Regions from separate parts of the Stenotrophomonas sp. STEN038 genome, predicted to be linked through region 1. Evidence: predicted binding sites of a transcription regulator. Region 1 holds the regulator's gene; each other region holds the start of a gene.

Region 1 (2,199 bases):
CGATTTCCCGACGCCAGCCAGCCTCATCGCCACTTTCCAATGCTGCCAGTGCGTCCTGCAGGCGCTGCACCAGGGCTGATTTGTCGCTCAATGCTTCGCCGAGCTGGTTCATCAGGCGCTCGCTGCCAGGCGTTCGAAGATCTTGCCGAGCTTCTCTTCCAGCGTCTGCGCGGTGAACGGCTTGATGATGTAGCCGTTCACGCCGCTCTGTGCGGCCTCGATGATCTGCTCGCGCTTGGCTTCGGCGGTGACCATCAGTACCGGCAAGGTCTTGAGCTTGGCATCGTTGCGGATCGCCTTGAGCAATTCGATGCCGGTCATCACTGGCATATTCCAGTCGGTGACGACGAAGTCGAACGACTGCGTCTGCAGCATCGACAGCGCGGCATGCCCGTCCTCGGCTTCGGCGGTATTGGTGAAGCCCAGATCGCCGAGCAGGTTCTTGACGATGCGGCGCATCGTCGAGAAGTCGTCAACGATCAGGATGCGCATGTTCTTGTTCAAAAGACTTTCCTCTTCATGGTTCTTCGAGCCCGGCGTCGGCCGCCTCGAAAATCTTCAGTCGGCCACGCAGACGCAGCGTGGCCTGGCCGTGGATCTGACAGACGCGGGATTCGCTTACGCCCAATACCGCGCCGATTTCTTTCAGGTTCAATTCCTGCTCGTAGTACAGCGACAGCACCAGCTGCTCGCGCTCGGGCAATTGGCCGATGGCCTTGCCCAGCTCGGCGCCGAACTGGCTGCGCTCCAGCACCTGCTGCGGGTTGGGGCCGCCGGTGGTCGGGGTGTCCAGCTCGCCCTGGTCTTCGATGTGCGATTCCAGGCTCAGCACCTGGCCGCGCGAGGCGTCTTCGACCAGACGCATGTACTCGGGTAGCGGCAGCTCCATCGCCTCGGCTACTTCGCTGGCGCTGGCCGAACGGCCAGTGCTCTGCTCAAGGCGGCGAATGGTGGCGGCGGCGTCGCGGGCGCGCCGGTGCACCGAGCGCGGTACCCAGTCGCCGCGGCGGATTTCGTCGATCATCGAGCCGCGGATGCGGATCGAGGCATAGGTTTCGAACGAGGCACCCTGCTCAGCGTCATAGCTGCGCGAGGCCTCGATCAGCCCCATCATCCCGGCCTGGATCAGATCATCGACCTCGACGCTGGCGGGCAGGCGCGCGGCCAGGTGGTGGGCGATGCGACGTACCAGGTCGGCGTGGCGGGCAATGCAGTCATTGGCCGCGTTGCGCTGGACTTCACGGTATTGGGCGGCTGCATTGTTCATGCCTTCACCTTCTGCTGGATGATGCGTTCCAGGAAGAATTCAACGCCGCCGCGCGGGGCGGTTGGGGCTTGCCAGCGCGCGGTGCGACGGGCGATTTCGTTGATGGCCAGCGAGGCCGGTGCGGAAGGGTAGAGCTTGACCACCGGCTGCTGGCGTTGCACCGACAGGCGCAGCCAGTCGTCCTGCGGCACGCAGCCCAGGTAGTTCAGCGAAACATCGATCAGGAACTTCTCGCAGACCCGCACCAGCTTTTCGTACAGGGCGCGGCCTTCGTTCGGGTCGCGGACCATGTTGGCGACGACCTGGATGCGGTCCACGCCGCGCTCGCGCGAGAGGACCTTGATCAATGCGTAGGCATCGGTGATCGAGGCCGGTTCGTCGCAGACCACCACCACGGTGTCCTGGGCGGCCTGGCAGAAGGTCAGTACGCTGTCGGTGATGCCGGCGGCGGTGTCGATGATCATCACATCGAGCTCGCGCTCCAGCTCGGAGAACACGTTGACCAGGCCGACATGCTCGGCCGGCAGCAGCTCGGCCATGTGCCGACGGCCGGAGGCGGCGGGCACGACCAGCACGCCGTTCGGGCCTTCGATGATGACTTCTTCCAACGTGGCGCGCCCGGCGACCAGGTCGGCCAGGGTGTGCTTGGGCTGCAGGCCCAGCACCACGTCGATGTTGGCCAGGCCCAGGTCGGCGTCGAGCAGCAGGGTACGTTTGCCCATGCCTGCCAGTGCCACGGCCAGGTTGGCCGAGACATTGGTTTTACCTACACCGCCCTTGCCGCCAGTGACCGCGATGGTGCGTACCGGGCCGGCCGGTTCGTGCCGGGTTGCCGACAGCGGGAAGGTGTTGGTCAGCTTGGCGTACTCACGCGACTGCATTGTTCAACTCCGTGTTGCAGGGCATATCGGCCGCGCGGCGCAAATCTTCAA
Region 2 (2,199 bases), on a different contig from region 1:
GGCAATCCGCACCGCGGTCGGCGCGCTGCAACGCTCCAATACTTCCAACAAGGTGCCCGGCTCACGTGTCCGCAACGGTGGCCTCGCCAATACATCGGCAGCAGCCTGCATCGCCATGGCTGCGCTCAAGCCCAGCAGCAGGCCAGCCAGCTGGGCAGCGAAGCCATCCTCACGCTCCACGCTGCGCGCATGGTCGGCAGCGGCCAACGACACCCGCAATGTGTAATCCCAGAGCAGGCGTGCGAACTCGGCGTCAACGCCGCTGGCCGACTCCATGACCGGCTGCACGAGAGCGGCTGAAATGATCTGGCGGATGCCGTCGTTGCCGATCAGCGTCACTGCCCGTTCGATGCTCTGTACGTCCTGTCGCTGCAGGCGATACAGGGAGCTGTTGGCGATACGCAACAGCGTTGCCGCCAATACCGCATCACTGCCGATGATGCGGGCGATGGAACGCGACGAGGCAGTACTGTCATTCACGCTCTGGATCAGCTGCGGCAGCAGGTTCGGCCGGCGCGGCGTGTAGCGTGAAGACATGTCGGCGCGGCTCAGTGCGGTGACTACATCGTCCACCACGGCCCGTTGCACGCGCAGCGCATCGGCCGGCGTATCGCCGGCACCCAGCGCACTGAGCAGGAAGCGCCGCTGCAGATCATCCACGCTGACGACGACCGCTGCATCCTCGACGGGCGCTGCGCTGGCCGACGGCGGCACGCGGAGCCGCCGTTGCGGACGTGCCGCATCGCCACTGCGCCGCTGCCAGAGCCAGACCAGGCCACCGGCAATTACCGCTGCAAGAACTGCCGAGATGATCACCATGACAAATACAAAAGGGTCCACGCGGAAAGCTGCCAATCATATCGGCCGGGACAAGCATTCCTTTACGCCCATCCCACAAGATCCGCACACGCTGCGACCAACCCGATTCCAGTTTATCCATCTGGACACCCGGAGGAATCCAAAGGAAACATGACAAAACCCAACCACACTCAAATCGCGCATAAACCAGTGAATCATTCAAACCAGAATATTCCCATGCACCACACGGCGCCGAAACGGAATCAGATACAGGAATGCAACGCAGCACGTGCAGGCATCGCATCACCACGCCACACAGACACAGATAAGCCCCCCCGCAGTTTCACCAACTAAACAATTTCGAATGTCAGCAAACAATCAAGATCCCAACATCCCACTCCATTCGACAAACAAGTCGCACCGAGCATCAGATCTGTGAATAACAGCACATGCAAATGGCAGTTTCCCTGATTGCCAGTCCCTCTGACACTGCTATGTTTAATTGCAACTTGAAAAACTACATTTTGTTTCAAACATAAAACCCTACCCGCACCACCCTTCAACAGAAGGAACGCCCGTCGAAAAACCATCTGCATAGAAGATACGCAACGAATGCATCCACACGACCAAAGCGGCCGAAAAGGAAATCGGAAATCCCGCCATCAGTGCCGCGTGAATTGAGTGCCGACGACCATTGCGCAAATCCAATCGCACCGCAGCTGGCACGGCAACAAACCACCGAATCCATCCTTGCCGGCCGCCATGCTCCATATGACAACGCATGCCCTGTACGGCGGGTGCAATCCCCAGCCGACATACACGGCCTCCCGACGTACCAGCGGTCAGCCCTTTCATATTTCGCCAGCGGCCTGCACCTGTCCGCCATCGGCGGCCTTGCCTACAACCAAAGGGAGGACACTTATGTCGACACCCCAAGCAACAACAGCAAAAGAACCCAATCGCTACATGGTGCCGGCTCTGGAGAGGGGCCTGAACATGTTGCTGCTGTTTGGACGGCAACGTGGCGAACTGAGCTTCACCCAGGTCTGCCAGCGCACCGGCATGCCCAAGGCATCGGCCTATCGTGCCGTGCAGACACTGGAACAGATGCGTTTCCTGGATCGCAACAGCGCAAGCGGTGGCTATAACCTCGGTATCAGCATTCTGCGACTTGGCTTTGACTACCTGTCATCGATGGACATCGTGCAGATCGGTCAGCCCATCGTTCAACGGTTACGTGACACCACCAGCTACTCAGCGCAGCTGAGCGTGCTGGATGGGCGCGAGGTCGTCTACGTGGCACATGCCAGCGCCATCGGCGAGCTGCCTTCGGGCGTCAGCGTCGGCGCACGCCGACCCGCCCATTGCACCGCGACAGGCCGCGTACTGTTGATGGCGATG
Region 3 (2,199 bases), on a different contig from region 1:
GCGGATCGGTACGCAGCTGGCTGCCTGCTTCTTCCAGCTCGCGTTCCAGCTGCTGCACGCGCTGTTCGGCGGCCTTGGCTTCGGCGCGGGCATTGGCCAGGTGGTCGCGTGCACGCGCGGCCTGCTCCTGTACCCGGGCGGTGTCCTGCAGTACGTCCTGCAGCAGTTGGGTCAGGTCGGAGATGCTGCGGGTCTGGCGGACGGCAACGGCATAGCTGGCGATGCGATCGTGGAACTCGCCGGTCTCGGTGACCATGCCGTCCACCTGCGTCACGAAGTCGACCATCAGGTCCTTCATCGCCTGCTTGGACTGGTCGATGCCTTCACGCAGAAGCCCTTGCCGGTAGATCACTTCGCGCAGGTCGTTGCGGGTCTGCTCCAGAGAGTTCGCATCCAGCGGCCCGGCCAGCAACTGCCGGATCGAGCGGATCTGGCCCTGCAGCCAGCTGTCGCCATCGAGCAGCTCGGAGATGTTCTCCAGCAGCATGTCGAACAGGTTGAGCAGCAGATCGCGCTGTTCCTGCAGGCTGCTGCTGCGCACGCCGACCTGATGGCAGAGCTCGCGCAGATGCATGGCCACCGGCTGCAGGGGCTGGCCGCTGCGCCAGCTGCGCAGTTCCTCGCCCATGCGCTGGGCCTGCTGTTCCAGCTCCGGCGATTGCTGCATCAGGCTGGCCAGCACCGCGCCCAGGGTGTCGCGCAACATGTCACGCAGCTGTTCGGCCTGGCTGTTACTGGTGTGGGAGGCTTCCAGTTCAACGGTGCGGATGTACTTGTCGATCAGCTGCCGCAGCAGGCGACCGTAGCGTTCCCAGTCCTGCTCGGCGTGGGCGCTGTGCAGGCGTTGGCCCATATCGCCGAGTTCGCCGGGCAAGGTGCACATGCCCTGGGCGAAGGCGGCCAATACCGATTCCGGCGCGTTGGCGCCGATGAACAAGCGCTGCAGCATCGCCATGCCGCCGCCCCCGTTGGCTACTACCTCGACCGCCGCAGCCGCCTGCGGTGCGGTGCGCCGGGCAAGAATGCGGCCCAGTCCGCTGCTGCGGGAGGTCGAGGAGTCGTCGGGGCTGTCGGCCATTTGGGGAGAGGTCCGGGCGGGTTGTGGCGGCGCCTGTGCGCAACCGGAGGTGGTGTCCAAGCCCCATTATCGGCAAGGTAGCAGCCGGCTTGAATGGCAGCCGATCACAGGAGCACATCATGCGGGTATTGCTGGCCGGCGCGACCGGTCTGGTCGGGGCGCAGGTATTGCAGCGCTTGCTGGTCGACCCCCGCTGCAGCGGGGTGATCGCACCCACCCGCCGTGCGCTGCCGCTGACCGACGCCAAGCTGCTCAATCCGGTGCTGGATTTCGCCGAGCTGGCGACGGTGGCGCAGGGCTGGCAGGTGGACGCGGTGATCTGCGCGCTGGGTTCGACGATGAAGCAGGCGGGCTCGCGCGAGGCCTTCCAGCAGATTGACCATGGCTATCCTTTGGCGATCGCGCGGGCGGCACGCGCCAATGGCTGCGAGGTATTTGCCTTGAATTCGGCGGCCGGCGCCAATCCGCGCTCGTTGGTGTTCTACAGCCGGGTCAAGGGCGCGTTGGAGCAGGATCTGCGCGCGCTGGGGTTTGCTTCATTGACCTTGGTGCGCCCGGGCCTGATTGGCGGCGAGCGTGCCGAACGACGGGCCGGTGAGCATCTGGCCAGCGTGGTGTTGGGGGCGTTGGCGCCGGTGCTGCCGCGCGCGTGGCGGATCAATCCGGCCACGCGGATTGCCGATGCGCTGGTGCAGGCGGCGTTGGATCCGCAGCCGGGCGTGCGGGTGGTTGGGGCGGCGGCGTTGGTGTGACCAGGTTGGCCGGGTTTTTTGTAGGAGCGGCGTAAGCCGCGAAGCCGGGGATCTGTGAGTGCGCCAGCTTCGCGGCTCACGCCGCTCCTACAAACAGCGGCTCCCACAACGTTGTTAAGCCGGCAGCGACTGCCCGCCATCCACCGCCAGTACCTGGCCGGTGATCCAACGCGCTGCGGGCGAGCACAGGAACACGGCGGTATTGGCCACATCTTCGACATTGCCGAAGCCGCCGAACGGGATCTTGTTGCGGATCTGCTCGTACAGCGCGGGTGCGCTGCTGCGGCGTTGCTCCCAAAGGCCGCCGGGGAATTCGATCGAGCCCGGTGCCAGGGCGTTGACCCGGATGCGCTCGCGCGCCAGCTCGGT
Region 4 (2,199 bases), on a different contig from region 1:
GCCGGCAACCTGTATGCCGATGACCGCTACATGGTGCGCAACCCGCACCAGGTAAGGCATCTGCTGCAGGCCATGATCGACCAGCGCTCGATGATCAATGTGCACCCGGACGGCCGCGACCAGTCCTTCCCTTCGGCGGTGCTGGAGGTGGACATGCAGGGCCTGATGCTGGATGCCAGCCCGGTGCCATCGATCAACCGCTCCGTGGAAACCGCAAGCACCCTGCTCTGCTTTGGCCAGGTCGACAAGGTCATGGTGCGCTTCCAGTTGCAGGACCACCACCGCGTTGAACGCGGCGATCACACGGCCTTTGAGATGCCGCTGCCGGAGGAGGTTTACCACCTTCAGCGGCGCGAGTTCTATCGCCTGGAAACGCCGGTTGGCGATTCGCCGTATTGCGTACTCCCAGACCCGGACGGCGGCGAAGCCACCCGTTGGCGCGTGCTGGACATCAGCGCAGGCGGCATGGCGCTGCTGCTGCCGCCGGACCAGAACCTCCTCAAACTGCAGAGCCGCTACAGCTGCTTGCTGGAGGTTCCCGAAGGGGCCCCGATCAAGGCCTCGTTTGTGGTCTGCAACCTGCGCCAGCAGAAACAGCCAAACGGTTCGGAGATGACCCGCATCGGCCTGCGCTTCGACGACCTGCCGCGCGGCGCCGACAACATCATCCAGCGCTACATTTTCAGGATCGATCGGTTGCGCAAGGCGCGTAGCAACGGGGAGTAAGCCAAGGCAAGAGCAATTCCCGCCTTTTCGTGGATGACCGCATAGGGCAAACGCACAAGCGACGGCCAACGACGCAGCCACCGCCAACCCGGCCCGAAATCACAGTCCACGCTCCTTGCGCCGCGAAACCCACCCTGGTCCCTAAAGTCCCACCCGGTAGCGCCGATACCGGTGCATCAGCCGCATCGCATCGGCAGCCCGCCAGGACCAGGATCCGCCATGAATGACTCCCGCAGCACGTCCGCCGATACCACCGGTGGCGAGTACCTCAGCTTCACTCTCGGCAACGAGCACTACGGCGTGGATATCCTCAAAGTGCAGGAAATCCGCGGGTATGACGCCGTCACCCGCGTCCCCGATGCCCCCGACTACATCAAGGGTGTCATCAACCTGCGCGGCACCATCGTGCCTGTCATCGATCTGCGCCTGAAGCTGCGCCTGGATGAGGCCCGCTACGACGCCTTCACCGTGATGATCGTGCTCAACGTCGAGGACCGCGTTGTCGGCATCGTCGTGGACAGCGTTTCCGACGTGATCCCCCTCAGTGCCGAGCAGATCCGCCCGACACCGGAATTCGGCGCTGCAGTCGATACCCGCTTCATTTCCGGCATCGGCACCCAGGACGATCGCATGCTGATCCTGCTGGATATCGAGACCCTGCTCGATACCGCCGACCTCGGCCAGCCGAGCGTCGCCGAAGAAGCCGCCTGAGCAGCAGTTTCGCAAAGTCGATCACAGTTCCATGCATGCAATTCAAGCCCGACGACTACGGGCCGATAGCGATTGCATGCCTGTCCTCCCCGACCGGCCACCTATCCTTTCCCGGAGTTTCCGATGTACAAGCATGTACTTCCGCTGTTTGCTGCCACCGTACTGGCGACCGTTGCGTTCGACGCCGCCGCCGATGCCGAGATGATCCCGCCGGAAACCGCCGCGCGCTTCGCCGGCAAGGACGGCATGGTCTGTGGCAAGGTCGAGAAGGCCCGCTACGCCGAAGGTTCCGAAGGCCAGCCGACCTTCCTGCACATGGGCGGCATTTTCCCGCGCCACACCTTCTCGGCACGCATCGCCGGCAGCAACCGCAGCAAGTTCGGCTTCCCGCTGGAAACCCTGGAAGGCAAGACCGTCTGCGTGATCGGCAAGATCCAGCGCGACGCATCGCGCGCCGAAATCGAAGTGGCGTCGCCGGCCAACCTGAAGCTGGCAAACATCAAGTAATCCGCCTTTCGTCACGCCGGCCCCGCCGGCGTGCCACCCCGCCCCTGTGACATGGCGGGGCCTGTTCCCGGAGATCGCGCAAGATGCAGTGGATCAACTCGCTGAAACTGAAGCCGAAGCTGATGCTTACTTTCGGCGTCGTGCTGTTCGTCATGTTGTTGCAGGGAATCGTCGCCTACCGCGGCCTGCACTCGCTGAACAACGTCACCACCGACCTCGCTGAAAACCGCATGCCCAGCCTTCGCACCACCGGTG

The links. Region 1 encodes FliA, which starts transcription of late flagellar genes. Its sites were predicted from a motif close to TAAAGTTTNNCNNNCNNNGGCCGATAA; they were not measured.
Region 2: a site for FliA is predicted at 858-884, ahead of ACVOLS_RS08100 (HDOD domain-containing protein). Genes of this name have one in related genera too.
Region 3: a site for FliA is predicted at 1,145-1,171, ahead of ACVOLS_RS12350 (GGDEF domain-containing protein). Genes of this name have one in related genera too.
Region 4: a site for FliA is predicted at 869-895, ahead of ACVOLS_RS12470 (chemotaxis protein CheW). Genes of this name have one in related genera too.

The regions. Positions count from the first base shown of each region.
Region 1 covers NZ_JBRRDW010000079.1:5,303-7,501, reverse strand. The annotation lists gene ACVOLS_RS20290 (protein phosphatase CheZ) at 1-112, opposite strand, end outside; gene cheY (chemotaxis response regulator CheY) at 112-504, opposite strand; gene ACVOLS_RS20280 (RNA polymerase sigma factor FliA) at 518-1,267, opposite strand; gene ACVOLS_RS20275 (MinD/ParA family ATP-binding protein) at 1,264-2,148, opposite strand; gene flhF (flagellar biosynthesis GTPase FlhF) at 2,135-2,199, opposite strand, start outside.
Region 2 covers NZ_JBRRDW010000014.1:75,978-78,176, reverse strand. The annotation lists gene ACVOLS_RS08100 (HDOD domain-containing protein) at 1-840, opposite strand, end outside; gene ACVOLS_RS08095 (IclR family transcriptional regulator) at 1,561-2,199, shown strand, end outside.
Region 3 covers NZ_JBRRDW010000026.1:55,989-58,187, forward strand. The annotation lists gene ACVOLS_RS12350 (GGDEF domain-containing protein) at 1-1,078, opposite strand, end outside; gene ACVOLS_RS12355 (NAD-dependent epimerase/dehydratase family protein) at 1,198-1,830, shown strand; gene ACVOLS_RS12360 (SDR family NAD(P)-dependent oxidoreductase) at 1,945-2,199, opposite strand, start outside.
Region 4 covers NZ_JBRRDW010000027.1:14,662-16,860, forward strand. The annotation lists gene ACVOLS_RS12465 (flagellar brake protein) at 1-726, shown strand, start outside; gene ACVOLS_RS12470 (chemotaxis protein CheW) at 946-1,437, shown strand; gene ACVOLS_RS12475 (hypothetical protein) at 1,561-1,944, shown strand; gene ACVOLS_RS12480 (methyl-accepting chemotaxis protein) at 2,028-2,199, shown strand, end outside.